One region of the Streptomyces sp. NPDC047108 genome, then DNA from elsewhere that is predicted to be linked to it. Evidence: riboswitches for the same ligand, from Rfam matches in the RefSeq annotation. Region 1 holds a riboswitch; each other region holds the start of a gene.

Region 1 (6,914 bases):
CGGTGCGCGGCGTGCTGGTGCGCGTTCTTCCGGTGAACTCCTCTCCGTATGGCTGCCGACCGGTCTCGCCCTCACCGTGGAGAGGGCGAGTGGTTCCTACTGTGGCCAGTGGTGGGCCGTCCCGTCGAGACCTCGGCGGGTGCGGAATATTCACGACGATATTCGGCACCGGATGCCAGGGCGGTGGGCACGGGCGATGCCACCGCCCTTCGCGCGGAGCGCACAGCGCCGACGGGCCGGATGCTCGGGCTCGTTGAGCCCGGGGGCCGGTCGTCGTGGATATCCGAGCGGTGGGGGAAATGATCGTCGGTCCTTCGTAAGCAGTGGATTTCGAGAATGTGGTGCGGTCTGGATTCTGTCCATTTCTTCAGCAGATCCATCCGGTCGTGAATTTGTGTCATGAACCTCCATCGCGCGGCCTCGAGTTCGTTATCCGGCGCGTCCCACATTGGGATTTCCGCGGTGCGCTTTATATCCGCCATCTGGCCCGACATCGGTCCTCCCGGTCCGGCCCGAGAGGTGAGGGGACCGGGGCGTGCACGCCTGCCCGGCCACGCCTCCGCGCAGGTGGGAGAGGTCCGTGCACGGAGAGCCAGCGGGCGCGTACGCGGGACGCGGCGAGCGCGGCGAGGAGCGCGGCAGGGGAGTGCGGTGTCGCGGAGTACCGGCCGAGGGCGGTGGCATTCCACGATCCGGACTCCGCCACGTGGCGGAATGCTGTGACGAATGGGGCCCACGGGGTCGCTCGCTGAGCAACGGGGGATCGGTGAGGACGGTGCACGGGCCCGTCCGTACGGTCGCGCCGACGGTGATCTGGGCGGGCAGAAGGCTCGTCCCGGTCAGGGCAGGGAGAGCCGGTGCTCCGCCTCGAGGTGCGCGACGGCCTGCCGCGGGAGCACCAGGACACCGTCGAGGAGTTCGCGTGCCTTCGCGTACGCGGCCCGGCGCTCGTGTTCCCCGCCGCCCCCGTCGACGGCCCGCTCCAGCAGCGCGCGGGCCTTGGAGACGGCCGCGCTCTCCTTCGGCGACAGATGGCCCGTACCCGTACGGCGGGCGTGCTCGTCGGCGGCTCGCCACGCCAGCTTCAGCGTGCTCACGGCCGCACGGTACGTATCGAGGTCGCCGCCGCGGCGTGCGTCATCGGCCGTGTCCATCGCGCGGAGGAAGTCCGCGGTCCGCGGCACGGTGACGTCGTCGAGGGCGGGGCGGTCGAGCACGGCGAGGGCGTCGATCACGTAACTGCCGTACGCCTCCCTGACCGCGTCGTGCTCGGCCTCGATGGCCCGGCGCCGGCCGGCGCCCGCTCCGGCCCCGGAGTCCGCCCCACCGGCGGTGCCCCTGGTGGAGAGCGGCGGGGGAAGGGCGGAGGGGGCGTACGAGGGCGGCGGCGCGTAGAGCACCTCGCCGCCGGAGGTGTCGGCGAGCGCCTCGTCCGGATGCGGGCGGCGGGTCAGCAGGCGGAGCAGGCGCCGTCCGCGCATGGCCGGAGCGCCCGGCCGGACGGCTTGCCCGAGAGCGAGGGCGATCAGGCTGAGGGGAGCCGTGCCCCACCACAGGCCGGGCAGCCAGGCCGCCCCCGCCGAGAGGCAGGCGCCCGCGCCGACGGTGATCTCGGCGGGCAGACCCAGCGGCTTCCGGTCGTGCAGTTCGCGGATCCGGGCCGTGCGCCGGTCCATCCACGTACGCAGGTGCGCGCGCCGCTCGGCATCGGAGGCGGGGGTGTCGCCGAACTCCACGCTGTAGCCATGGCGTTCGGCCGCGAGGCGTGCGATCTCCTCGTCCGGGGTCTCGATGGGCACTGCCCCACTCCTTGCCGTCGAGCCGTCCGCGTCACCGAAGGCATGCCCGCCGGGTCCGGCCGCGTGCGCGACCTGCCGCGCGCGGCAGGCGCGTTCGGTCCTGCCGAGTATGACCTCCCCAGGGGCCCGGTGGTTGAGCGGGTGGCCGCAGCGGAGAGGAGCCCGCTACGGGCCCGCCGGAACGGGTACGCGGATCACTGCTCGGCCCGGGACGCGACCAACTCCTGCTGCGGTCCGCAGAACGTCCGGCGATAGGTCTGCGGCGTCGTGCCCAGCCGCCGCAGGAACTGGTGCCGGAGTGCTGCCCCGTTGCCGAACCCGGCGCGCGCCGCGATCCCGTCCACCGTCAGCTCCGTGTCCTCCAGCAGGTGCTGTGCGAGGAGCAGCCGCTGCCCCAGCATCCACTGGTACGGCGTCGTCCCGGTCTCCTGCCGGAAGCGGCGCGCGAACGTCCGGGGCGAGAGATGAGCCCGCGCCGCGAGCTGCTCGACGGTGATCTCCTCGTGCAGATGCTCCTCCATCCACTGCAGCGACCGTCCGATGGCGTCGTCGCTGTGCGAGCGCGGCATCGGGTGATCGATGAACTGGGCCTGCCCGCCGTCGCGGTGGGGCGGCACCACCATGCGCCGGGCGATGTGGTTGGCCACCTTGCTGCCGAGCTCCCGCCGTACGAGGTGCAGGCAGGCATCGATCCCCGCCGCTGTCCCCGCCGAGGTGATGACCGGCCCGTCCTCCACGTAGAGGACGCCGGGCTCGAGCAGCGCCGTGGGATACCGCCGGGCCAGGTCGTCGGTGTGGATCCAGTGCGCGGTGCAGCGCCGTCCGTCCAGCAGCCCGGCCGCACCCAGGACGAAGGCGCCCGAGCACACGCTCAGCACCCACGCCCCGCGGTCCACGGCTGCGCGCAGCGCCTCCAGCAGCTCTTCGGGGAAGTCGCGCTCGGTGTAGTTCTCGCCCGCCGGAACGGCGATCAGATCGGCCTCGGCGAGGCGGTCGAGCCCGTGCGGGGTGTCGATGGTGAAGCCCGGCTTGGCCCGTACGGGGGCGGGCTCCGCGGCGACCATCGCGAAGTCGAGGACCGGCAGTCCCTGCTCGCTGCGGTCCATGCCGAAGACCTCGGCGATCACGCCGAGCTCGAAGGCGTTGACCCCGTGGGTGAGTGGCACGGCTACGTTCGTCAGCACCCGCCCATCATGGCAGTAATTCGAGGTATGGCGACAGTCCTGCCACTGCCCTCGTCGTGACGGACCGGCGAAGGTGGCAGACATGGACGACACCGCACTCACCTTCATCATCCGGACGGGCCTGGTCCTCGCCCTGGCGCTCGTCGTCACCCTTCCCGCGCTCCTCGGGGCGCGGCGCGAACGCCGTATCGATGTTCAACTGCGGAACGCCGAGCGGGGGATCAGGACTCCGGTGCCCCCGGCCCGGACCCGGCCGGCGCGGCACAAGCCCGTCCGTCCGGCCGTCACGCCCCTGCGCACCGGCCGCGGCGAGGCGTGCAATGTGGCCGACCCCGCGGCCTGAGCGCGGCCGGTGGGACCGTGGCCGGGGAGACAGGACGTGGCACACCCAGGCACGTCCGGACGGAGTTCCCTAGCCTTGAGCGCATGACCGGCAACGATCTCGGAGACTTCCTGCGGGCCCGCCGCGCGCGCGTCACGCCCGACGAGGCGGGACTGGCCTCGTACGGCCGCCGCCGGGTGGCGGGTCTCCGGCGGGAGGAGGTCGCCGTCCTCGCCGGTATGAACACCGACTACTACGCCCGCCTGGAACAGGGGCGCGAACGCCGTCCGTCCCCGCAGATGCTCGACGCGATCAGCAGGGCGCTGCGGCTCGACGAGGACATGCGCGCCCACCTGTTCCGCCTCGCGGGGGCCGTGCCGGACCAGCGCCCGGGGGCCGTCCCGAGGGAGACGGTGGATCCCGGTCTGCGGCGGCTGCTGGACAGCTGGGCACACACCCCGGCCTTAGTGCTCGACCCCGCCCTGGAGATCCTGACGGCCAACGACCTGGCCACCGCGCTGTTCTCGCGGTTCCGGCGCGCGGACAACCTCGCCCGCATGACGTTCCTCGACCCGGAGGCGCGTGCCTTCTACCCGCGGTGGGACGAGGTGGCGCGCGCGACGGTGGCGGCGCTCCGCGAGTCGACCGGACTCCATCCGGACCACCGGCGCCTGAAGGACCTGGTGGAACAACTCACCGGCGAGAGCGAGGAGTTCGCCGAACTCTGGCGCTCCCACACCGTCCAGGGGAAGTCGCGGGGCGGCAAGGAGTTCCACCACCCCGACGTGGGCCGTCTGTCGCTGGCCTTCCAGTCCTTCGACGTGCGGGGCGCGCCGGGGCGGCAGCTCGTGGTCTATCACGCGGAACCGGGGAGCAGCAGCGCCGAACGGCTCGCCCTGCTGGGCACCCTCGGGGCGACGTGGAGGCAGGGGCGGATCGCGCTGGAGGACCGCTAGATGTACTGATCACGAGCGTCACCGACCGGTACGGATGCCGTACGCGGGACGTGGCACTTCGTACGCGGGCCGTGAACCGGTGCGGGTGCGGGTGCGGGTGCGGGTGCAGCGTGGTGCGGGTGCGGGTGCGGGTGCGGGTGCGGGTGCGGGTGCGGGTGCAGCGTGGTGCGGGTGCGGGTGCGGGTGCGGGTGCGGCGTGGTGCGGGTGCGGCGTGGTGCGGCTCACCGCGCACGGGGTTTCGCCCGCCGGGTGCGGGAAACGCGCAGGTGATGACCATGCAACATCCCGCCGAGCGGTCCCGGGACGGCCGGGGCCGGTTCGAGCGACTGGCCGGGGCGGCGTCCCACCTGACCGCCTCACCCCTGTTCTACGCGTTCTGCCTCGCCCTGGTGGCGCTGTTCATCGCCGTCCATGCCGCCGGCGCCTCGATCGCCACGCAGATCCTGGTCGGGGACATCATGACCGCCGTCACCCTCCTCCTGCTGGCCCTGCTCAAGAACTCCGAACTGCGTGCGGAGCGTGCGGTCCAGCGCAAGCTCGACAGCATCGCCGCCGCGCTCCTTGAGCAGCGCGACGGTACGTCCCACAAGGCGCATGACGACCTCGAGCGGGTCATCCGCATCGAGGAGGAACTCTGAGGCGTACGCTCCCGCCCGCGTGCCACCCGACCTCTCCTCCCGCGGCACCTTCGGCCCGCGCGACCTGACGCGGCGTCCCGCGGCGCTGTGGCCTCTGCGATGATGACCGGCGAAAAGGGCGACGGCGGACGAGGAAGCCGGTGCGAATCCGGCGCGGTCCCGCCACTGTGATCGGCGAGCGGACCCCGAACAGGCCACGACCCGCGTGCGGGTGGGAAGGCCGGGGCGAGCGACGACCCGAGAGCCAGGAGACTCACGCGGTCGCCTCCTCGAAGGAGCTGGGGCGGATCTCCCCAGGAGGAGGTCGGGCCGGGATGCCCATGGAGTCATCGCAGGTCGCGGAGCGGTCGGACGGCGTGGAACGGATGTGGTTCGCCGCGTCGTCGTCGTTCGCGGAGTCGTCGCCCGCCGAACCGTCGCCCGCCGAATCGTCGCCTGGCGCGGAACTCCCGCCGCTCGTACGGCCGTCGGTCACCCCGGCGTCACCGCCGGTCGAGGCCGCCGTGTCCGTCGAAGCGACGGTACCGACCGCCCCGGCGCCGTGCCGGATCGTGGTCTGCCGCGACTGCTGCTGCGGCACCCCCAAGGTCTCCGGGGTCGACCACGCGGAGCAGACGGCCCGCCTCGCCGAGGCCGCGCCCGTACGGGTCTCCGCATGCCTGGACGTCTGCGAGCGGGCCAACGTCGTCGTCGTGCAGCCATCGGCCGCCGCCCGCGCCACCGGTGCCCGGCCCGTCTGGCTCGGCCTGGTCAACGACCCGGCCGCGACCGAGGACATCGTCACCTGGGTCCGGGCCGGAGGCCCCGGTGTCGCGGCACAGCCCGACATCCTGGAGCTGTACACCTTCCCGCCGCCGCGCCGGGCCCCGGCCGCACCCCCGAGCCGCACTCCGGGCGTTCCGCCCGCCGACGTGCCGTGACGTCCTCCGCGGGGGGCGGGCGCACGCGGTTCCCCTGACAGCCCCGCCCGGGGTCACCGTCGGCGCTTCCGTTCGCGCCTCCGTTTCCCGCTTCGGCTCGGGGTCGCCGAGGCGACCGCCGTGGCCTCGGTCCGTGCCGCCGCCCGCATCTGAAGGGCCGTCACCGTTCCGGCGGCCGAGCACGCGAGCCCCGGCCAGGGTCAGGGCGATGATCGGGGCGTACGCGGCGAGCGGGTCACCGGGCGAGGTCGTGCGGAAGAACGGCAGTCCGCTCAGCACCAGCAGATGGTGGCGGCGGAGCCCGGTACGCAACCCCCGGTTCCGCAACTGCTGGACGGCACAGGGCAGTTCGGCGGGACGCAGCGACCAGTCGGGACGCAGCGACCACCAGAACCGGAACAGGTCGGCCCCCTGGGGGCGATCGCCGCGCCCATGAACGTGAAACGGCCCGGCGGTGCCGTGAAGGCGAGCCGCACACCCGCCGGGCAGGCCATCGCCCCGCCGCCGAACATCAGGACACGGAGCGGGCCTTGAGCGATCGAGCCCGGTGGCAGCCACACCATGAGCGCTTGCTGCCGGGCGCTCCGGCACACGGCCCCGGACCGGGTGGCACCCGCGTCAGAGCGCGCTCAGGTCTCCTCGTCCGCTTCCGCCTCCGCGCGCAGGGCAGCAGCCGCGGTCCGGGCGAGACGGTCGAGGTATGTGCGCGGCAACGGCGTACGGACCACCGCCAGCCGCCAGTAGAGCGGGCCGATGACCACGTCCAGGGCGAGCCGGGTGTCGGTGTCCTCCGGCAGTTCGCCGCGCGCGACTGCCTGGCCGACGATCGCCGCACCGATGGTCTCCTGCGCCTTGCTGAGGGCGGACTGGAGCGTCTCGCCGATCTCGGGGTTGCGCGCGGCCTCGGCCAGCAGGTCGGGAACGATCTGCGAGGCCAGCGGGTGGCGCAGGGCCTGCGCCGTCGAGGCGAGCAGGGCGCGGAGATCCCCGCGGAGGCTGCCGGTGTCGGGGGCGGGGGTGTCGTGGATCGCGACGGCGGACACCACCTCGATCACCATCTGCAGCTTGGACGGCCAGCGGCGGTAGACGGCGGT
Region 2 (6,914 bases), on a different contig from region 1:
GGGGTCGTCGCCGAACTGCTCCAGCACCTCGTCCAGTTGGTCCTCGTCCAGCCCCGGTGCGTCGAACGGATTGCGCCGGCGCCGGTGCGGCAGCGCCAGCAGCGCGGCCTGCCGCACGTCCTCCTTGAGTACATCCGTGCGCCCCGCCCATGCCGCGAGCGCCGTCGCCGTCCGCGCGGTCACGATGTCCGCGCGCATCCCGTCCACCTCGAACGCGGCGCACACCGCGGCGATCTGCCGCAGCGCCCCGTCCCCGAGCCGCACCGCCGGCAGCAGCGCGCGGGCCGCCGCGATCCGCTCCCGCAGCTCCCGCTCCTCCTGCGCCCACCGCGCGGCGAAGGCGGCGGGATCCTCGTCGTACGCCAGCCGGCGGCGCACGACCTCCACCCGCTGGTCCGGTTCGCGCGAGGCCGCGACCTCCACCGTCAGCCCGAACCGGTCGAGCAACTGCGGCCGCAGTTCGCCCTCTTCCGGGTTCATGGTGCCGACCAGCAGGAAGCGGGAGGCGTGCCGTACGGACACGCCCTCGCGCTCGACGTAGGAGGCGCCCATCGCCGCCGCGTCCAGCAGCAGGTCCACCAGGTGGTCGTGGAGCAGATTGACCTCGTCCACGTACAGCACACCGCGGTGGGCGTCGGCCAGAAGACCCGGTTCGAAGGCCTTCTTGCCCTCCGACAGGGCCCGTTCGATGTCCAGGGCGCCCACCAGCCGGTCCTCGGAGGCGCCGACCGGCAGCTCGACCATCCGGGCCGCCCGCTGTGCGCCCGGACCGTTCTCGTGCGGACCGTCGGGACACGCCGCGTCCGGGGCCGCCGGGTCGCAGGAGAAGCGGCAGCCGGCCACGACGCCGACCGGCGGCATGAGGGCGGCCAGCGCCCGCACCGCGGTGGACTTCGCCGTGCCCTTCTCGCCGCGGACCAGGACGCCGCCGACGGCCGGGGAGACCGCGTTCAGGAGCAGGCCCAGCCGCAGATCGTCCATCCCCACGATCGCCGTGAACGGGTAGTGGGGGACGGCGGAGCGGTCCGCGGCAGCGGGATCGGTGACGGGGGTACGCGTGGTCATGCCTGATGGCCCTCCAGATCGCCTTCGGACTGCGGATGGGTCGCGCGGAGCCGCGCGGGCACCGGGGCCCGCCGGCCGGACAGCGCCGTAGGGGCCGCGCGCCCCGTCTCCCTCTCGCTCACGGTGTCCCGGCCTCCTTGTTCGTTCATGACGGTCCGCACCTCAGTCCCGCCGCCCGGGGAGCGGCAGTTGCCTTCCCTGGCGGGCTCGAGCCCCGCACCCCGCATCCCGCACCCCGCGCGCCACGGTCCCGAACACCGTGCACGGCGTTCGCGCCCGGACCCACCGCCGTAGCGCCGTCCGCGCCCGTGCCGCGGGTCGTCCCGCCCCGCCGCGTCATGGCGCCCCCGGAGGGACGAACGGCAGCCCGGACGGAACCCCGTCCTCGATCAGCCGCAGCAGCGCACCGGTGTCCGCGTGCTCCTCGATCAGGTCGCCCAGACGGTCGAGTTGCTCCTCCCGCAGCGCCCCGAACGAGGTGTCCGGCGCCGGTACGAAACGCCGTCCCGACGCCTCGGCCACCCACCGCAGGAACGCGCGGCGGAACCCGTCGCTCTCCAGCGACCCGTGCCAGTGCGTGCCCCGGACGGACCCGGCACGGCAGCCGTCCAGCGCGCGCCCCCGCCCGTCGGTGAAGAACGGCCCGTCCCCGCCCAGCACTTCGGCCACGCCGTGATGGATCTCGTAGCCCTCGACGGGCTCGCCCAGCGCCTCGCCCACGGGCCGCGCCAGGGTCTTCTCCCTGGCGAAACGGACCCGTACGGGCAGCAGTCCGAGCCCGTCGACCGTCCCCGCCCGCGACTCGACATCGTCCTCGATGCGCTCGCCCAGCATTTGGAAGCCGCCGCAGATGCCCAGCACCGGGCGGCCCTCCGCGGCCCTCCGGGCCACCGCCTGCGCGATGCCGCGCTCGCGCAGCCACTCCAGGGCGCGCACCGTGCCGCGGGTGCCCGGGAGCACCACGAGGTCCGCGTCGGCCAGCTCCTCCGGCCGGTCCACGAACCGCACGACCACGCCCGGTTCGGCCGCCAGCGCGTCCACGTCCGTGAAGTTGGACATCAGCGGAACCGCTGCGACCGCCACCCGCAGCACGTCCTCGCCGTGCGGCGGCGCGACCACGGATTCGCGGACCGTGCCGCGCAGCGACACCCGCAGGCCGTCCTCCTCGTCGATGCCGAGGCCGTGCGCGTACGGCAGGACCCCGAGGCTGGGCCGCCCGGTCAGGTCGTACAGCATGTCCAGGCCGGGTTCGAGCAGGCTCACGTCGCCGCGGAACTTGTTGACCAGATAGCCGGCGACGAGGCGTTGGTCCTCGCGTGCGAGCAGCGCGGTCGTCCCGAAGAACGAGGCGAAGACCCCGCCCCGGTCGATGTCCCCGACCACGACCACCGGAAGGCGAGCCGCTCGCGCCAGGCCCATGTTGACGATGTCGGTGCGGCGCAGATTGATCTCGGCGGGGCTCCCGGCCCCCTCGCAGATCACCGCGTCGTAGGAGCCCCGCAGCTCCTCCAGGCACGCCACGACCGTTCCGAGCAGCTCCTCCTGGCGGCCGCCGTGGTAGCGGCTGGCGCTCATCTCGCCCACCGGCTTTCCCAGCAGTACGACTTGGCTGCTGCGGTCGCTGCCGGGCTTGAGCAGGACGGGGTTCATGAGCGCCGTCGGTTCGACGCGGGCGGCGGCGGCCTGCATCGCCTGGGCCCGCCCGATCTCCGCACCCTGCCGCGTCACGAACGAGTTCAGCGACATGTTCTGCGCCTTGAAGGGCGCGACGGCCACGCCCTTGCGCGCCAGCCACCGGCAGATGCCCGCCGTGACGACGCTCTTGCCCGCGTCCGACGTGGTCCCGGCGACCAGCAGGCCCCCGCCCCGTGCGCGCGTCATGCCGATCCCTTCCCGCTGTTCCCCCGGAGCCGTACGCCCCGCAGCCCAGTGCCCGTCCGACGGCCGCGACGGGACGCCGAGGACGCCGTACGGGCCGCACCCGCGGCACGCCCCGGCCTGTCGTCCCGTGCGCACAGCGCCCCCCACACCAGGCGCGCGCCCGCGCACGCCACGAGCGCGAGGACGTTCACGCGCCGGGAGAGCCGTACGGCCCGCTCGATGTCCGCCACCTTCACGGGGCGGTTGCCCTCGCCGAGCACCGGCCGGTGCTCCACGCGCCCGCCGTACGCCAGCGTTCCGCCCAGCCGTACGCCCAGGGCCCCCGCGAACGCCGCCTCCACCGGGCCCGCGTTGGGGCTCGGGTGGCTCCGGGCGTCCCGGCGCAGCACACGCCGGGCGCCGCGCGGGTCCGGGCCCGCCAGGACCGCGAGCGCCGCGGTGAGCCGCGAGCCGGGGAAGCCCACCACGTCGTCCAGACGGGCCGCCGCCCATCCGAACCGGACATGGCGGGGCGACCTGTGACCGACCATCGCATCAAGGGTGTTGACCGCGCGGAAGCCCACGAGACCAGGCACGCCCGCCGCGGCGCCCCACACCAGGGCGCCCACGACCGCGTCCGAGGTGTTCTCGGCGACCGACTCCACGACGGCCCGCGCCATCTGCTGTCCGTCCAGGGCCTGCGGGTCGCGGCCGCACAGATGCGGCAGACGCTCCCGGGCCACCTCCAGGTCCCCGGCCGCCAGGGCGTTGCCAACGGCCCGCGCCTCGCGGCGGAGCGACGTGCCACCCAGCACGGACCAGGTCGCGGCGGCGGTCAGGGCGACTGCCGCGGCGGGGGAGCGGCGCACGGTACGGGACAGCCCGGCCGCGACCGCCGCGGCTCCGCCCGCGCACACCACCGCGTACAGGGCGCCGTGGCCGCGGTGGTCGCGCCACAGGCGGCGCTCGGCGGCGGCAGCGGCCCGCCCGAAGACGGCCACGGGATGGGCGCGCCGGGGGTCGCCGACGACCAGGTCCGCGGCGAAGCCCAGTGCGGCGCCGTACACGAAGGAGGCGTGTTCGGCACGCATCGGATCAGGACGCCGTCACGCCTCGAAGGGAACGGGCGCGGCGGTGACACGGCACGGGAACTCTGGGCGTACGACGGCGGCCGGGCATGCGACATGTCCTCACTCAGGGTCCGCGCCCTGGCTCGACGTGACCGGCGGTGAGAGTCTCCTGGCTTCCGGATCGGCGCGACCCCCGGCCTTCCAACCCGCCGCTGCGGGCCGTGACTTCTGGGGTGGGGGAGCGCTCCCCGGTGACAGTGGCGGGACCGCGCCGGATTCGCACCGGCTTCCTCTCCTGCCGCCGTTTGGCTCGGGCAGTCCACCACGGTCCGCGAACAGCCGTCAACTGAGCTGTGACCTGCGAGATGAGGCCCACAGCAGCGCGGTCCGGGAACGGCTGTGCCGTTCCCGGACCGCGGAGGTGACCGGTGTGCCGCCGCCCGTACGGCAAACGGGTCGTCAGGCGACGATCAGATACAGGCCGTAGGCGACGGCCGCCGCGCACAGCCCGTAGCAGACGTACGCGCCGATACGGGCCGGGACGCTCGGAGCGGCGGTGGCCGCGACCGTGCCGTCCGGCTGCGTCTCCGCCTTCCGGGAACTGCCGACGATGCCGAGCGTGAACACGCCCACGATGCCGACGGTGACCACCAGGCTGACGCCGAAGACCTGGCCGAGTGCTGCCCAGTCGATGTCCATGCGGATGCTTCCTTCTTAACGCTGTCGAGTCGCGTGCCGGACCGGGCCGGCGCTCAGACCGAGACCTTGGAGCCGCTGGACGAGCGGGGCTCGCCGACCTTGGCGGCCTCGTCCGTCCCGGACGTCTCCGGCTGCTCCGCGGAGCCCGTGCCCGATCCCGAACCGCCCAGCGGCGGCGGGGTGACGGACCGGATGGCGGCGGTGATGACCCCGACCGGCTCCTCCGGGATCTCGGCGTCGTTGACGTTGGTGTGGTCGACCGGGCGGCGCCGGGAGGCGACCCAGATCGCGCCGCAGGCGAGGAGCGCCAGGACGGCCACGGCGGCGACCCCCGCGGTCCCCTGCTCGGCGAGCAGTGCCGCCGCCGCGCCGACCAGGCCCGCGGCCGGAAGCGTCAGCCCCCAGGCGACGAACATCCGGCCGGCCGTGGACCAGCGCACCACGCCGCCCTTGCGGCCGAGCCCCGAGCCCATGACCGCACCGGAGCAGACCTGGGTGGTGGAGAGGGCGAAGCCGAGGTGCGAGGAGGACAGGATGGTGACCGCGGCGCCGGTCTGGGCGGCGAAGCCCTGCGGCGGCTGGATGTCGGTCAGGCCCTTGCCCATGGTGCGGATGATCCGCCAGCCGCCCAGGTACGTGCCGAGCGCGATGGCGAGACCGGCGGAGACGATGACCCACATCGGCGGGTCGGCGTCCGGCGCGAGCGCGCCGCCGGTGATCAGCGCCAGGGTCATCACACCCATGGTCTTCTGCGCGTCGTTCGTGCCGTGGGCCAGGGAGACGAGCGCGGCCGAGGCGATCTGGCCGGCGCGGTAGCCCTTGGCGGTGGCCTTCGGGTCGGCCTTGCGGGCCGCGCGGTAGGTGAGGCGGGTGGCCAGCAGCGTGGCCAGACCGGCGACGATCGGTGCGGCGACCGCCGGGATGAGGACCTTCATGACGACCTCGTCGGCGTGGACGGCGCCGAAGCCGACCGAGGCCACGGTCGCGCCGATCAGGCCGCCGAAGAGGGCGTGCGAGGAGCTGGACGGGAGTCCTGCGAGCCAGGTCAGGAGATTCCAGACGATGGCACCCACCAGGCCCGCGAAGATGACTTCGGGCCGAATGCCGGATTCGTCGATGATGCCTTTGGAGATCGTCGCTGCGACCTCGACCGAGAGGAACGCGCCGACGAGGTTCAGGGCCGCCGACATCGCCACCGCGCTCTTGGGCTTCATCGCCCCGGTGGAGATGGTGGTGGCCATGGCGTTGGCGGTGTCGTGGAAGCCGTTCGTAAAGTCGAACACCAAGGCCGTGATGATCACGATCCCGATGAGAAGCGTGATGTGTTCCATTCACCCAGGCAATCAGCTCGATGGTCAGTGGCACGGTGACCGTAGGGACGGCGAGTGAACGGAAGATGAACTGAACGCGGCGCTCGGGTGCTGCTGTCCTGCGATGGGCAGTTCTCGGCCGAATGTACGGAGATTCAGCCTCCCTGGTGACGGCTGTCTCGCCCAACGCTGTGAAACAGATCACTGACTTCGAGGTGAACGCATGGAATCGCTGGAACGGCCGACGCCGGTGAACGAGGCCTGGGCCGACCTGGTCGCCACGGCCCGCCGCACCGTTGCCGACGGCCTGGTGGTCGGCACCTCGGGCAACGTCTCCGTACGGGTCGGGGACATCGTGCTCGTCACCCCGACCGGGGTCCCGTACGAACGGCTGGCCGCCCAGGACGCGACCGCCGTCGACCTCTCCGGGCGCCAGATCCTCGGCGAGCTGAAGCCCACCAGCGAACTGCCCATGCATCTTGCCGTCTACCGCACCACCGCGGCCACGGCGATCGTCCACACCCACGCCGTCCACGCCACGGCCGTCTCCACGCTCGTGACCGAGCTGCCGCCCATCCACTACCTGACGGCCACGCTCGGCGGCCCCGCGCGCGTCGCTCCCTACGCGCTGTACGGCAGCGACGAATTGGCCGAGAACATGCTGTCCGCCCTCCGCGACCGCAGCGCCTGCCTGCTGCAGAACCACGGCACCGTGGCGTACGGGGCGAGCCTCGACGAGGCGTACGACCGCACCGCGAACCTGGAGTGGATGTGCCGCGTCTGGCTGGCCGCGCACGGCGTGCCGGGGCGCGAGCCCAGCCTGCTGTCGCCGGAACGGCTCGCGGAGGCGGGGGAGAAGCTCCGCGGCTACGGCCAGTCCGGCGGCGCGGGCTGACACCGGAGGGCCAGG
Region 3 (6,914 bases), on a different contig from region 1:
CCTGCCCACCGCGGGCGGCGGTTACGGCTTCGCGCGGCGCGCGCTGGGCACCTGGGGCGGCTTCCTGACCGGTACCGCGATCCTCATCGAGTACGTCCTCGCACCCGCCGCGATCTCGATCTTCATCGGGGACTACGTCGAGTCGCTGAACCTCTTCGGCCTGGAGTCCGGCTGGCCGGTCTACCTCGCCTGCTTCGTGATCTTCATCGGCATCCACCTGTGGGGCGTCGGCGAGGCGCTGCGGTTCAGCTTCATCGTCACCGGCATCGCGGTCGCCGCCCTGCTGATCTTCGCGCTGGGGGCCTTCACCGAGTTCGACGCGAGCGGGCTCAACGACATCCCGGTCGACCACAACGCCTTCGGCTCCAACTCGTGGCTGCCGTTCGGGGTCCTCGGCATCTGGGCCGCGTTCCCGTTCGGGATGTGGTTCTTCCTGGGCGTCGAGGGCGTGCCGCTGGCGGCCGAGGAGACCCGCGACCCGGCTCGCTCGCTGCCCAAGGCCATGGCGATCTCCATGGGCATCCTGCTGCTGCTCGCCCTGATCACCTTCCTCGCCGCGACGGGCGCGCGCGGCTCCGCCGCCATCCAGGACGCGGGCAACCCGCTGGTCGAGGCCCTGCAGGGCGACGGCGAACCCACCCCGCTCAGCCGGTTCGTCAACTACGCGGGTCTGGCCGGTCTCGTCGCCTCGTTCTTCTCCCTGATCTACGCCGGTTCGCGTCAGCTCTTCGCGCTCTCCCGCGCCGGCTACCTCCCCCGCTTCCTCTCGCTCACCAGCCGCCGCAAGGCCCCCTACCTGGGCCTGCTCGTGCCGGGGGCGATCGGCTTCTCGCTGGCGGCCGCGACCGGTGACGGCGCGCGGATGCTCAACGTGGCGGTCTTCGGCGCGACCATCTCGTACGCGCTGATGAGCCTGTCGCACATCGTGCTGCGCCGCCGCGAGCCAGAACTGCCCCGCCCGTACCGCACGCCGGGCGGCATCGCGACCTCCTCGGTGGCGCTCGCCCTGGCCTGCTCCGCGCTGGTGGCGACGTTCCTGGTGGACAAGTGGGCGGCACTGATCGCGCTGATCGTCTACGTGGTCGCGGGCGCCTACTTCGCCTTCTACAGTCGGCACCGTCTGGTCGCCGCCGCTCCCGAGGAGGAGTTCGCGGCACTGGCGGCCGCCGAGGCCGAACTCGAACGCAAGTGACGTCCGTACGACGCGTGGTGCGCGTCGCGCACGCGCACCGCAGGTGATCCGGAGGAACCCGTGGGCAAGCCCGTCATCGGCATCAGCACCTACCTGGAGCCGTCCGTGCGCTGGGGGGTCTGGGACCTGCCGGCCGCGGTGCTGCCCAGCGGGTACCACCGGCTCGTCCAGCGCGCGGGCGGCCTGGCGGTGCTGCTGCCGCCGGACGACCCGGCACAGGCCGCGGCGGCTGTCGCGGCGACCGACGGGCTGGTGATCTCGGGCGGCCCGGACGTCGAGCCCGTACGGTACGGCGCCGAGCGCCATCCGCGGACGGGCCCGGCGTATCCGGAGCGGGACGTCTGGGAGCTCGCGCTGATCGAGGCCGCCCTCGCGTCGGGGACGCCGCTGCTGGGCATCTGCCGCGGTATGCAGCTCCTCAACGTCGCGCTGGGCGGGACCCTCACCCAGCACCTGCCGGAGACCGTCGGGCACGACGGGCACGCCGAGCGGCCCGGGGTCTTCGGGCACCACGAGATCAAGCCGGTGCCCGGGACGCGGCTCGGCGCGATCCTGCCCGAGTCGATGTCCGTGCCGACCTTCCACCACCAGGCCATCGAACGGTTCGGGCGCGGCCTGATCGCCACCGCGCACGCGGAGGACGGGACGACGGAGGCCGTCGAACCCGCCGAGGGCGGCGGATTCGTCTTGGCGGTGCAGTGGCATCCCGAGGCGGGCGAGGATCTGCGGCTGATGGAGGCGCTGGTGGAGGCGGCCCGGCCCGCCTGAGACGCGCGCCCCGGGTACGTCCCGGGACGCGGTGGTGGCCCTCCGGCTCGCGCCCGGAGGGCCACTTGTCGTTCCCCCCAAGTCCCCGGCCGGGTCCGGCTCTTCACGACCCGGCTCCCCTCGTGACGCAGCCGTACGAGCTGCGGCGCTTCGGGGTCAGCCCGCGCGGCGCGTCAGGGAGAGCAGGTCGCGGGCCGGGCCCGCCGGGCGGCGGCCCGCCGGCCAGACCGCCCGCAGATCCCTGCGCAACAGGACGCCCTCGACCGGGACATGGACCAGCCGGCGCGCGGCCAGCTCCTCCCCGACGGCCAGTTCGCTGACCACGGACGGCCCGGCGCCGCTGAGCACCGCGGACTTCACCGCCGTCGTCGAGGACAGCTCCAGCAGCGGCTCGGCGAGACCTCCGTACGCGGCGAGGGCGGCGTCGAGGACCTGGCGCGTGCCCGAACCGCGCTCCCGCAGGATCAGCGGGGTCGCGGCCAGTTCGTCCGCCGGGACCGGCTTCCGCCGCCGCGCCCAGGGGTGTCCCGGGGCCGTCACGACGACGAGCCGGTCGTGCCCGATGACCGCGCCGTCCAGACCGCCGGGCACGTCGATGCCCTCGACGAAGCCCAGGTCGGCCTCGTCGCCGAGCAGCCGCTGCGCGACCGCCGCGGAGTTCCCCGCGAGCAGGGAGACGGCGGTGCCGGGGCGCTGCGCCCGCAGGGCGATCAGCCAGCCGGGCAGCAGGTATTCGGCGATGGTCATGCTCGCGGCCACCCTGAGGCGTGAGTCGCGGCGGGCCCGCAGCGCCTGTGCCCCCGCGTCGAAGGCCTCGGCCGCGTCGACGATCCGGCGCGCCCAGTCGGTGACGAGCACCCCGGCGTCCGTGAGGCGCGAGCCGCGCGGCGTACGGTCCACCAGCGCCACGCCCAACTGCCGTTCCATGGAACGGATCCGGCTGCTCGCGGCGGGCTGGGTGATGCCGAGTTCTTTGGCGGCACGGCCGAGGCTGCCGAGGCGCGCGACGGCCAGCAGCAGTTCCAGCGCGCCCAGTTCGGGCACGCGGTGCGCGAGCGAGACGCGGACGGCATCGCCGCCCGCCGCAGCCATACCCGTGGCGGGGGCCGGGGCCGGGGCCGTACGAGCATCCGGCCCGGCCGCGCCCGCGTCCGTCCTCGCGGTGCCGGCGGGCCGGGACCGCTGCCCCGGTGCCCGCCCGCCCCGCGGGGTGCCGCTGCCCCTCGCACCGGGCTCGTCGCTCCGCCTGGCCATAAGCCGAGTTTATGCCCTCATAGATCCGCGGTCCCTGGTGGGCGTCCTGACAGGGCCCGAGGGTGGACTCATGGCCACCCTCGCACCGTCGCGCCCCAGCCCGCCGCCCGCGTCCGCCCCGGCACTCCCCGCGCGCCCCTCCCTGCGCGAGCTGGGCCCCAACTGGTACGCCACGGTGATGGGCACCGCGATCGTCGCCACCACCGCGGCCGGGCTGCCGCTCGGCCTGTCCGGCGTGCCGGGGCTGCGGACCGCTGCCGCCGCCGTGTGGGCCGTGGCAGCGCTGACGCTGCTCGGGCTGCTGTCGGTGAGCGCCGCCCAGTGGATACGCAGCCCCGGTCGTGTCCGGGACCGGCTCCTCGACCCCGCGGTGGCGCCCTTCTACGGCTGCCCCGCCATGGCGTTTCCCGCGGTGGGCGCCGCGACGCTCGCCGCCGGACGGGACGTCATCGGCGGGACGGCGGCCGTCGCCGCGGCCGCCGTCCTCTTCGCCGCGGGGGCCGTGACCGGCCTGGTGGTGGCGGTCGCGGTCCCGTACCTGATGGTCACCCGGCACGAGACCGGTCCTGCCTCGGCAACTCCCGTGTGGCTGCTGCCCGTTGTCGCACCCATGGTGCCCGCGGCGCTGGGCCCGCTGCTCGTACCGCATCTGCCGGCGGGGCAGGCACGGGAGGCCCTGCTGCTGGGCTGCTTCTCGCTGTTCGGGGTGAGCCTGCTCGCCACGCTGCTGATCCTGCCGCTGGTGTTCGCGCGGCTCGTCCACCACGGGCCGCTGCCCCTCGCCCTGACCCCGGCGCTGTTCCTCGTCCTCGGCCCGCTGGGCCAGTCCGTGACGGCCACGGGCCGGCTCGCGGACGCCGCACCCGGGGCGATCGCGGGCCCGTACGCCCACGCGCTGAGCGCCTTCGGGGTGCTCTACGGGGTCCCGGTGCTGGGGTTCGCGCTCCTCTGGCTCGCGCTCGCCGCTGCCCTGACCGTACGGGCGACGCGCCGCGGGATGCCCTTCTCCATGACCTGGTGGGCGTTCACCTTCCCGGTCGGGACCTGCGTCACCGGCTCCGAGGTCCTGGCCCGGCACACCGGGCTCACCGCCTACGACTGGCTGGCGGTGGCGCTGTTCGTGCTCCTGGTGGCGTCCTGGGGCGTGGCCGGGTTCCGTACGGTGCGGGACGTACTCAGGGGCGAGCTGCTCGCAGCGCCGCGCCGAGCACGGCCGGCGCTTCCGCCAACGACGGCCCGTACCAGGTGAGATGGCGGCCGCTGACGAGCGCGGAAGGCAGCCCGGGGAACGCCTCGGGGCCGTCGTCGGCCGTGAAGACGTAGGGCTCGTCGGGCAGCACGACCAGATCCGGGGCCGCCGCGCACAGATCGTCCACGGGGACCCTCGGATAGCGGTCGGCATGACCGGCGTAGAGGTTCTCGACGCCGAGACGGGAGAGCACATCGCCCGCGAAGGTGTCCCGGCCCAGCACCATCCACGGCCGCCGCCAGATCGGCACCACCGCACGGCTCGCCTCGGGCGGCGCGGGCAGGTCCCACCAGGCGGTCCCGGCCTCGTCGAGCCAGCGCGGCCGGTCCAGCCCGCAGGCGTGCACCAGCACACGTTCCAGCTCGGAGAACGCCTGCTCCAGCGTGCGGACTTCGGTCACCAGGACCTCGATCCCCGCCGCGCGCAGCGCCGTCAGGTCCGGCTCGCGGTTCTCCTCCTCGTTGGCGATCACGAGGTCGGGCGCGAGGGCGGTGATCGCGGGCACGTCGGGGTTCTTGGTGCCCCCGATCCGTACGGCGTCCAGCCCTGCGGGGTGGGTGCACCAGGCGGTGGCACCGACGAGCAGCCCGGGCGCCGTGGCGGCCACGGCCTCGGTCAGCGAAGGCACCAGCGATACGACGCGCATGCGATCACCCTACGCACGGCCGGCGCGCGCCCGGCCCGGGGGACGCGCACGATCGGCGCGCGCCCGCCCCGGGGACGGCCCCGTCCACGCGCTACGCTGGCACCGCAGCCGGTTCGCCCCCGTCAGCCGGACGGGAGCGTCGCAAGAGGGAACCCGGTGGGAATCCGGGACTGCCCCGCAGCGGTGTGCGGGAACGACCGCCGTCATACGCACTGGACACACGCGACAGCGTCCGGGAAGCGACGGCCAGTAGGTGCCTGGCAGAGCAGCACGTGCCGGGCGTGCCCGCGAGTCCGAAGACCTGCCCGCTGCCCGCACCCCGCCACGGGTGCGGCCAACCGGGACCTCGAGGGCGGGTCGGCGGCGGTGCGGGACGCGGTACGGACACGCGTTCCCGCTCATCGTGCGCTTCCGCCTTCCCGAGGTCGCTTCCGAACTCGCGAAGGAGAGTTCCGTGACCGACACACCGACCGTGCGGGCCACCCTGCACGGCTACCCCCGGCAGGGGCCCGGCCGGGAGCTGAAGAAGGCCGTCGAGGGCTACTGGGCCGGGCGCGCCACCGAAGCCGAACTGCTGGGCACGGCAGCCCAGTTGCGGACCGACGCACGGCGCGAGACGGCCGCGGCGGGCATCGGCGAGATCCCCACCGGCGACTTCTCGCTCTACGACCATGTGCTGGACGCCGCGTGGGCGGTCGGCGCCGTACCGGCCCGTCACCGCGCGGCCGGGCTGGGCGAGCTCGACACCTACTTCGCCATGGCCCGGGGCACGGCGGACGTGCAGCCGCTGGAGATGACCAAGTGGTTCGACACGAACTACCACTACCTCGTACCGGAGTTGAGCCAGGACACCGTCTTCTCGCCCGACTCCCGCAAGCAGACGGCCGAGTTCACCGAGGCGCGTGACGCGGGACACGCCGCCCGGCCGGTACTGCTGGGGCCCATCAGCTTTCTGCTGCTCTCCAAGCCCGCACCGGGCGCCTCCCCCGGCTTCGATCCGCTGACGCTGCTGGACCGGCTGCTGCCGGTGTACGCGTCCCTGCTGGCGGATCTGCGCGAGGCCGGGGCCGAGTGGGTGCAGCTCGACGAACCGGTGCTCGTGCAGGACCGGCCGGCCGCCGTGCTCGGCGCGACCGCCCGCGCCTACCGTGATCTCTGCGCCGCGACGGTACGGCCGAAGCTGCTCGTCGCCTCGTACTTCGACGCGCTCGGCGAGGCCCTGCCCGTGCTCGCGGACTCCCCCGTCGAAGGGCTCGCCCTGGACTTCACCGGTCCCGCTGCGGCCAACCTCGACGCGCTCGCCGCCATAGGGGGTCTGCCGGATCGCCGCCTGATCGCGGGTGTCGTCGACGGCCGCAACATCTGGGCGGCCGACCTCGAGCGCGCGCTCTCCACGCTCGCGACGCTGCTCGGCCTGGCGGGCCGCGTCGACCCGGCGCCCTCGTGCTCGCTGCTGCACGTGCCCCTCGACGCGGCCGCCGAGCGCGATCTGGACCCGCAGGTCGCCCGCTGGCTGTCCTTCGCCCGCCAGAAGACGACCGAAGTGGCCGTCCTCGCACGGGCGTTGACCGAGGGCCGCGACGCGGTCGCGCCCCAGCTCGCCGCGTCCCGCGCCGCGCTCGCCTCCCGCGCCGGCTCCGCTCTCACCCGCGACGCGGCCGTACGGGAGCGCTGCGCCGCGGTCACCGGAGCCGACACGCGGCGCCCCCAGCCGTACGAGGAGCGGGCCGCCGCCCAGCGCGCCCGGCTGGGCCTGCCGCTGCTGCCCACGACCACCATCGGATCCTTCCCGCAGACCCCCGAAC
Region 4 (6,914 bases), on a different contig from region 1:
GTCACGTCTGTCACGAGGGAACCGTGAGGAATGCACACCCGGACGGGCCCCCTGGCGCCGGATAAAACCCGTGGGACTCCCGGCCGCGCGCACCTAGCATGGAGAACGCTCTCAGACCCGGTCCGGCGGCAAGCCTCGGCGCACGAGGCCGCCGGGCCACGGAAGACACCGAGGAGGTGGCGTGACCAGATACGAGCATGCCGCTGCCGGCGCCGCCTGACGGGGGACGACGCCGACGGCAGTGAGGCCGGACCGACACCTACCGGCGGCACGTGGCGGAGACCCGCGTGACAGTGGCCGGGACAGACGAAGCAAACCCGGTCGAGGTCCGGATCCGGGAGGACGACGCGCCTCCCGGTGAAGCTGGAGCCGGAAGTAATCGCCGTCACGAGCGGCGGTGAACCGGTCACTCCCCGGCCGAGCCTGCGAACCTTGCCCCTGCGGCAGGGGGAGAGCGAACGGAACCCTGCGCCCGACGAGTTGAGATCCCTTCGACTCGCCGAGGAGCGGCACCATCAGCAGGACAACCGAGAACACCGGCTTCGTCTGCGCGCAGTGCGGCCGGGCCGTTGCGGCCCTGGTCAACGGGGGCTACCGCAACCACTGCCCGTACTGTCTGCACTCGCTGCACGTGGACGTCTCGCCCGGGGACCGCGCCAACGGCTGCCGCGCGCTGATGCGCCCGGTCGCCGTGGAGCATCACTCCGCCAAGGGCTTCATGATCGTCCATCGGTGCGAGGGCTGCGGTGCGCGCGGCCGCAATCGCGTGGCCGACGACCCGCACCAGGGCGATGACCTCGACATGGTCCTCGCCGTCCTGCACCGGGGCATCGGCCACCACGAAGCCGGACGCACGGGCCGGCGCAGATCCGGCCCCTGACATGGGCGCGCGGCTCCCGCCGAACGGCGGGAGCCGCGTGCTGTCGGGTCTCACGGGTCCCGGGCGCGGTCCCGTGACGGCGCCCTCGGAGCCACCGCACCGGCCGCGTCAGGGCCGGGACGTCAGCCCTCGTCGGGCGGGAACACCGGCTCGCCGGAGTCCGCGAGCCGGATCGCGATCGCCTCCACCGGGCAGCCCTCGGCGGCCGCGAGCAGCGGCTCCGACGCGTCCGTGTCCGGCCGCTCCGGATGCGACTGGCGGGCGGAGTCGAGCCGGAAGCCGCCGGGCGCGCTGCTCACGCACAACCCGGACCCGATGCAGACCGAGCGGTCCACCTCGACGTGCCAGCGGTCCCCCATCAGCCCGTCTCCCCGTGCCCGGCGGGCAGATGGATCATCTTGTGCTCCAGGTACGCGGCGAAGCCCTCGGGGCCGAACTCCCGCCCCAGACCGGAGTTCTTGTAGCCGCCGAACGGGCCGAGCATGTCCAGGCTGAAGGTGTTGACGGAGTACGTGCCGGTGCGCACCTGCCGCGCGATGTCGATGCCGTGCTGGACGTCCGAGGTCCAGACGCTGCCGGAGAGCCCGTAGTCGGAGTCATTGGCGATGCGTACGGCCTCGGCCTCGTCGTCGTACGGCAGCAGGCAGATGACCGGGCCGAAGATCTCCTCGCGGGCGATGCGCATGGAGTTGGAGACGCCGCCGAAGAGCGTCGGCTCCACGTACCACCCCCGGTCGAGGGCCGCCGGGCGGCCGCCGCCCGTCAGCACCTTGGCGCCCTCCTCCTGCCCGACCCGGATGTAGTCGAGCGACCGCTGCTGCTGGCGCCGGGCGACGAGCGGTCCGACCTGCGTGGCGGCGTCGAGGGGGTCCCCGACGGTCAGCGCCCCGGCCGCCACCGCGAACCGCTCGGCGATCTCGTCGTAGTGGCTGCGCGGCGCGAGGATACGGGTCTGGGCGACGCACGCCTGGCCGTTGTTCATCCACGCGTTGGGGACGATCCCGGCGACCGCGGCGTCGAGGTCGGCGTCGGGCAGGATCACGGCGGCCGACTTGCCGCCGAGTTCGAGGGTGACCCGGGTCAGGTTGCGGGAGGCGACCTCCATCACGCGCTTGCCGCCCGCGACGGATCCGGTGAAGGACACCTTGTCCACCCCGGGGTGCCCGACCAGGTACTCGCTGACCTCCCGATCGGCCGGAAGGATGCTCAACACACCCTCGGGCAGCCCGGCTTCGGCCGCGATCTCCGCGAGCAGATAGGCGTCGAGCGGGGTCTCGGGCGACGGCTTGAGGACGACCGAGCAGCCGGCGAGGAGGGCGGGCGCGAGCTTGGCGGCGGCCACGAACTGCGGGACGTTCCAGGGCACGACAGCGGCGACGACGCCGACCGGCTCGCGCCGCACGAGGATCGGTCCGAGGACGCCCTGCCGCGGCTCCTCGAAGGTGAAGGACCTCGCCACGGAGATGGCCGCGTCCCACACCATCATCGCGCCGAGCGCCTGGGCCAGCACGCTCCAGGAGTACGGGGAGCCGTTCTGCGCACTGATGACGCGGGCGATCTCCTCATGGCGTACGGCGATGGCGTCCTTGATCCGTGTGACGACCGCGATCCGCTCCTCCAGGCTCGCCCGCGGCCAGGGCCCGCGGTCGAAAGCGGCCCGTGCGGCCTCCACGGCACGGTTCACATCGGCGGCGGAGGCGTGCGGCACGCGTCCGATGACCTGTTCGGTGTGCGGCGAGACCACCTCGATGGTGTCCGTGCCCAGCGGGTCGACCAACTCCCCGCCGATGTAGAGCTGTCCGTGCTCGATGAGGTCGGTCATCGCCCATGCCTCCTGCGGATCGGGGCTTCCTGACGCCGTTTCAGAACTGATACCAGTTCTAGTTCCAGGAGTCCACGGAGGGAACGGAAACGGCCCCGAGCAGGGATTTCCACCACCCGGGGCCTCTCGACGACGCCCGCTCCGCCCGAACGCGGGCGCGCAGCGGGCGAGAACGCGCGCTCAACGCACGCTACTCGAGGATGCGCGCCGGAAAAGAACGGCGGGAGACGAGCGGCAGATTCCCGGAGGGCCCGGAGATCCTGAGCTGCTTGTTCTGCCGAGCGGACACCTTCACCGTCGACGCCAACGGGTGCGCCATGGGGACGAGTTGCCCCAGTTCCTTCCTGCTGATTCCGGTCACGACCTCGTTGCCGCACACCAGGACGGCGAAGACGCGCTCGTGCCCGACCCCCAGGACCCTCCGCTTGTCCTCGGCCGAGAACGTGAAGAAGTAGTCGCCGGGCCCCTTGCCGTCGTTGTACTTGAGGAACAGATGGCGGTCGTGATTCACCACGTAGTGCCCGTATTTCACACTCGCCCGGTTCAGAGCGGTGAACATCGCGGAATCGGCGATCGCCACCAGAGCGGCGCCGTGCATGAAGTCCTTGTGATCGATCAAGAGGCCCCCCAGGCGTCTCCCCGGACGCGCGTCCTCCGCGCATCGGGCGAAGAAGCCTAGGATATCGGCCATTTACCCAACTCGGACCGGAAATCGGCAGATCATGGAATACACGGAATAGGCGCGTACCCGAACGCGCCGTACCCGTCGGCACCGCGACCCGCCCCCAGCACGGCGCGGTGCACCGGTGACCGGCGGTCGACCCCGGCGACCAGTGGAACCAGTTCTAGTTATAGTGGCCCCGCACGTGCGGGCCGCGCCGTGCGGTGCGAGAGGGGACTTGATGGCGCAGGCGACTCCCGGAGTCACGGATCACGGCGGCGGCGTCCGGAGCATCGCCGTTCCCATTCCGGACAACCCCCTGGGCCACACCCTCGTCCACCTCCTCGACACCGACCGCGGCCCCGTCCTCATCGACACCGGCTGGGACGACCCCGACTCCTGGGACACACTCGTCGCCGGTCTGGCCGCGTGCGGTACGGCGGTCGAGGAGCTGCACGGCGTCCTCGTCACGCACCACCACCCCGACCACCACGGCCTGTCCGGAAAGGTGCGCGAGGCGTCCGGCGCATGGATCGCCATGCACGCGGCGGACATCGAGGTCGTCGAGCGCACCCGCGCCGCCGAACCCGCCACCTGGCTCGACTACATGACCTCCCGCCTGGCCGCCGCCGGCGCCCCGGACGAGCATCTGGCGCCGCTGCGCAAGGCGCGCGCGTCAGGGAAGGGACGGTCGCTGCCGAGCAACCGGGCCGCCCTGCCCGACCGGGACATCACCCCGGGCGAGCTGCTCGACCTGCCGGGCCGCCGGCTGCGCGCCATCTGGACCCCCGGGCACACCCCGGGACATGTGTGCCTGCACCTGGAGGAGGCCCATCCGGCGGCGGACCGGGCCGGCAACGGCCGTCTGTTCTCCGGCGATCACCTGCTGCCCGGGATCACCCCGCACATCGGCCTCTACGAGGATCCGGACGACGACTCCGGCACCAGCCCGCTCCCCGTCGCCGACCGGGGCGACCCCCTGGGCGACTACCTCGACTCCCTGGAGCGCATCGGCCGCCTCGCCCCGGCCGAGGTGCTGCCCGCCCACCAGCACGCGTTCACCGACGCGCCGTCCCGCGTACGGGAGTTGCTGGCGCATCACGAGAGCCGGCTGACGGACCTCCGCGCCCTGCTCACCGAACGCGCTCTCACCCTCTGGGAGATCACCGAGCGGATGGAGTGGAACCGCCCCTGGGAGCAGATCCCCTTCGCCTCCCGCAACATCGCCGTCTCCGAGGCGGCGGCCCATCTGCGCCGCCTGGTGAAGCAGGGCCGCGCGGAGCCCGTGACCGGCACCGACCCGGTGACCTACCGGGCGGTGTGACGCGAGGGTGGCGCGGGGCGAGCCCGCGTATCCGCTGCCCGGGCGGCGTACGAGCGTTACGTACGGATACGCCCGACACAGCGGAGACGACCCCTATGACGGATACCGGACGAACCGTCCGCGGACCTCGGACGACCGCTCACCGACCCCTTGCGGGCGGCCGGTAGAGTGTGCCCGTCGATATCGCATCCCACGGGGGAAAGCCGGTGCAAATCCGGCACTGACCCGCAACCGTGAGCCGCCTGCGAGGGCGGCGAGTCGGAACGCCCTGCCGGATGTGAACGGCTCACGTCACCGTACGTGCCGCGTCCACGGCCACGGCCGGTGACCGGCACTGTCGAGGAATACGGAGCCGGAGCCCGGTGCCCCGCCGCGTGCGAGATCCCGCACGCCCCGCGGTGCGCAGCGGATCCGCTGCCCGCACCCGCCCACCGAAAGGCACCGCCCGTGAAGATACGCCGCAGCACTGCTGCCCGGCCGTCGAGAGCCCTCCGCAGCACCGCCCGCCGGGGCGTCACCGGAGCCGCTCACCGCGGCGTCGCCGTCCTGGCCGCCTCCGTCGTGCTCGGTCTGGCCGCGGCGCCGGCCGCGTTCGCCGACGACCCGTCGGCGAAGCCCTCACCGAAGGCGAAGCTGCCGGCCGGACTGTACGGCGGCGAGGACCCGCAGTACGACGGTGTGTGGCGGCAGTCCGTCGCCCTGCTCGCACAGGACACGGCCGGGGTCACCCCGGCGCGGAAGGCCGTCGGCTGGCTGGCCGGACAGCAGTGCGCCTCGGGTGGCTTCGCCCCGTACCGGGCGGACGCGGACAGCACGTGCGACGTGAAGACGCCCGTCGACAGCAACGCCACCGCCGTCGCCGTCCAGGCCCTGGCGGCGGTCGGCGGCCACAGCACCGAGGTCGGCAAGGCCGTGGAGTGGCTGAAGTCGAAGCAGAACGAGGACGGCGGCTGGGGCTACGCCCCCGGCGGCCCGAGCGACGCCAACTCCACCTCCGTCGTCATCGGCGCGCTCGCCGCCGCGGGCGAGAAGCCGGAGGGCGTGAAGTCCCCGCGGGGCAAGTCGGCGTACGACGCGCTGATGGCGTTCCAGCTCGGCTGCGACACCAAGGGCGCGGAGAGCGGGGCGTTCGCCTACCAGCCGGACAAGCAGGGCAGGCTGGCCGCCAACGCCGACGCCTCGGCCGCCGCCGCGCTGGCCGGTCTCGGCAAGGGCCTGGCTCTTGAACCGCTCGGCAAGGACGACAACGAGGACGTCACCGCGCTGGACTGCGCCGAGACGGACTCCAAGGACGCGCGGGAGCCGGACGAGGCGGCGGGTGGCGCGGCCGCGTACCTGGCCGCCGCGCTGAAGAAGGACGGCCACCTCTCCGCGCTCGCCCCCGGCGCCGACAAGCCCGCGCCCGACTACGCCAACACGGCCGACGCCGTCATCGCGCTGGCCGCCGGCGGTCACCGGGACGCGGCCGGGGTGCCGCTGCGGTGGCTGGAGAAGAACTCGGCGGCCTGGGCCAAGGGCAACCCCGCGGCCCTGGGCACGCTCGTCCTCGCCGCGCACGCGGCGGGCGCCGACCCGCGCGACTTCGGCGGCAAGGATCTCGTCCAGCAGCTGAACGCGACCGGGCCGAAGCCGGAGGGCACCCAGCCCGCGAAGGGCGCGTCCGGCGAGCGGGCGAGCGAGTCCGACGAGGGCGGCTTCAACGTCTTCTGGATCATCGGCGTCGGCCTGGTGGCGGGCGTCGGCATCGGCTTCCTCCTCAGCAACCGCAAGAAGACATGACCGGGACGACCAGGGACCCGGCAGGCACGCCGCGCGCCGCACGGCGCGCGGCGGCCCGCTTCACGACGGTGGCGACCGCCGCCGTGGTGGCCCTCGCCTCGACGGCCCTCCTCGTGTTCGGGTCCGGGACCGCGTACGCCGGGAGCGGCTACCGCTACTGGTCGTTCTGGGAGCGCGACGGCGCCCGGTGGACGTACGCCACCCAGGGCCCCGCCACGCTGCGGCCGGAGGACGGTGACGTGCTGGGCTTCCGCTTCTCCGTGAGCGAGAACTCCGCGGACGGCGCGAAGCCGCGCGGCCGGGCCGAGTTCGGGGCGATCTGCTCGGACACCCCCGCCGAGTCCGGTACGAAGCGGGTGGCGCTGCTCATCGACTTCGGCACGGACGGGGACGCGCCCGGCGGCGAGACCCCTCCTGCGGGCCGTACGGAGTGCGCGCGCGTCCCCGA

Evidence for each region. Region 1 has a riboswitch for cobalamin ahead of ABZ822_RS22985 ((2Fe-2S) ferredoxin domain-containing protein). Riboswitches for the same ligand answer to the same signal wherever they lie in the genome.
Region 2: it holds a riboswitch for cobalamin, as region 1 does, so the genes downstream of both, ABZ822_RS14980 (cobalamin biosynthesis protein) here and ABZ822_RS22985 ((2Fe-2S) ferredoxin domain-containing protein) in region 1, are expected to answer to the same signal.
Region 3: it holds a riboswitch for cobalamin, as region 1 does, so the genes downstream of both, metE (5-methyltetrahydropteroyltriglutamate--homocysteine S-methyltransferase) here and ABZ822_RS22985 ((2Fe-2S) ferredoxin domain-containing protein) in region 1, are expected to answer to the same signal.
Region 4: it holds a riboswitch for cobalamin, as region 1 does, so the genes downstream of both, ABZ822_RS11235 (prenyltransferase/squalene oxidase repeat-containing protein) here and ABZ822_RS22985 ((2Fe-2S) ferredoxin domain-containing protein) in region 1, are expected to answer to the same signal.

The regions. Positions count from the first base shown of each region.
Region 1 covers NZ_JBEYUP010000012.1:174,315-181,228, forward strand. The annotation lists gene ABZ822_RS22960 (DUF2786 domain-containing protein) at 840-1,799, opposite strand; gene ABZ822_RS22965 (helix-turn-helix domain-containing protein) at 1,994-2,983, opposite strand; gene ABZ822_RS22970 (hypothetical protein) at 3,066-3,326, shown strand; gene ABZ822_RS22975 (helix-turn-helix transcriptional regulator) at 3,410-4,261, shown strand; gene ABZ822_RS22980 (hypothetical protein) at 4,538-4,900, shown strand; cobalamin riboswitch at 5,029-5,155, shown strand; gene ABZ822_RS22985 ((2Fe-2S) ferredoxin domain-containing protein) at 5,404-5,820, shown strand; gene ABZ822_RS22990 (TetR/AcrR family transcriptional regulator) at 6,450-6,914, opposite strand, start outside.
Region 2 covers NZ_JBEYUP010000006.1:52,899-59,812, reverse strand. The annotation lists gene ABZ822_RS14995 (putative cobaltochelatase) at 1-1,065, opposite strand, end outside; gene ABZ822_RS14990 (hypothetical protein) at 1,062-1,187, opposite strand; gene ABZ822_RS14985 (cobyric acid synthase) at 1,402-2,946, opposite strand; gene ABZ822_RS14980 (cobalamin biosynthesis protein) at 2,943-4,016, opposite strand; cobalamin riboswitch at 4,158-4,289, opposite strand; gene ABZ822_RS14975 (hypothetical protein) at 4,455-4,694, opposite strand; gene ABZ822_RS14970 (inorganic phosphate transporter) at 4,748-6,025, opposite strand; gene ABZ822_RS14965 (class II aldolase/adducin family protein) at 6,228-6,899, shown strand.
Region 3 covers NZ_JBEYUP010000004.1:195,347-202,260, reverse strand. The annotation lists gene eat (ethanolamine permease) at 1-1,192, shown strand, start outside; gene ABZ822_RS12105 (gamma-glutamyl-gamma-aminobutyrate hydrolase family protein) at 1,253-1,960, shown strand; gene ABZ822_RS12100 (LysR family transcriptional regulator) at 2,117-3,052, opposite strand; gene ABZ822_RS12095 (TDT family transporter) at 3,285-4,463, shown strand; gene ABZ822_RS12090 (helical backbone metal receptor) at 4,390-5,109, opposite strand; cobalamin riboswitch at 5,253-5,412, shown strand; gene metE (5-methyltetrahydropteroyltriglutamate--homocysteine S-methyltransferase) at 5,564-6,914, shown strand, end outside.
Region 4 covers NZ_JBEYUP010000003.1:694,614-701,527, reverse strand. The annotation lists gene ABZ822_RS11260 (RNHCP domain-containing protein) at 515-880, shown strand; gene ABZ822_RS11255 (ferredoxin) at 1,003-1,239, opposite strand; gene ABZ822_RS11250 (aldehyde dehydrogenase) at 1,239-2,702, opposite strand; gene ABZ822_RS11245 (hypothetical protein) at 2,893-3,321, opposite strand; gene ABZ822_RS11240 (MBL fold metallo-hydrolase) at 3,605-4,687, shown strand; cobalamin riboswitch at 4,832-4,978, shown strand; gene ABZ822_RS11235 (prenyltransferase/squalene oxidase repeat-containing protein) at 5,234-6,466, shown strand; gene ABZ822_RS11230 (SCO2322 family protein) at 6,463-6,914, shown strand, end outside.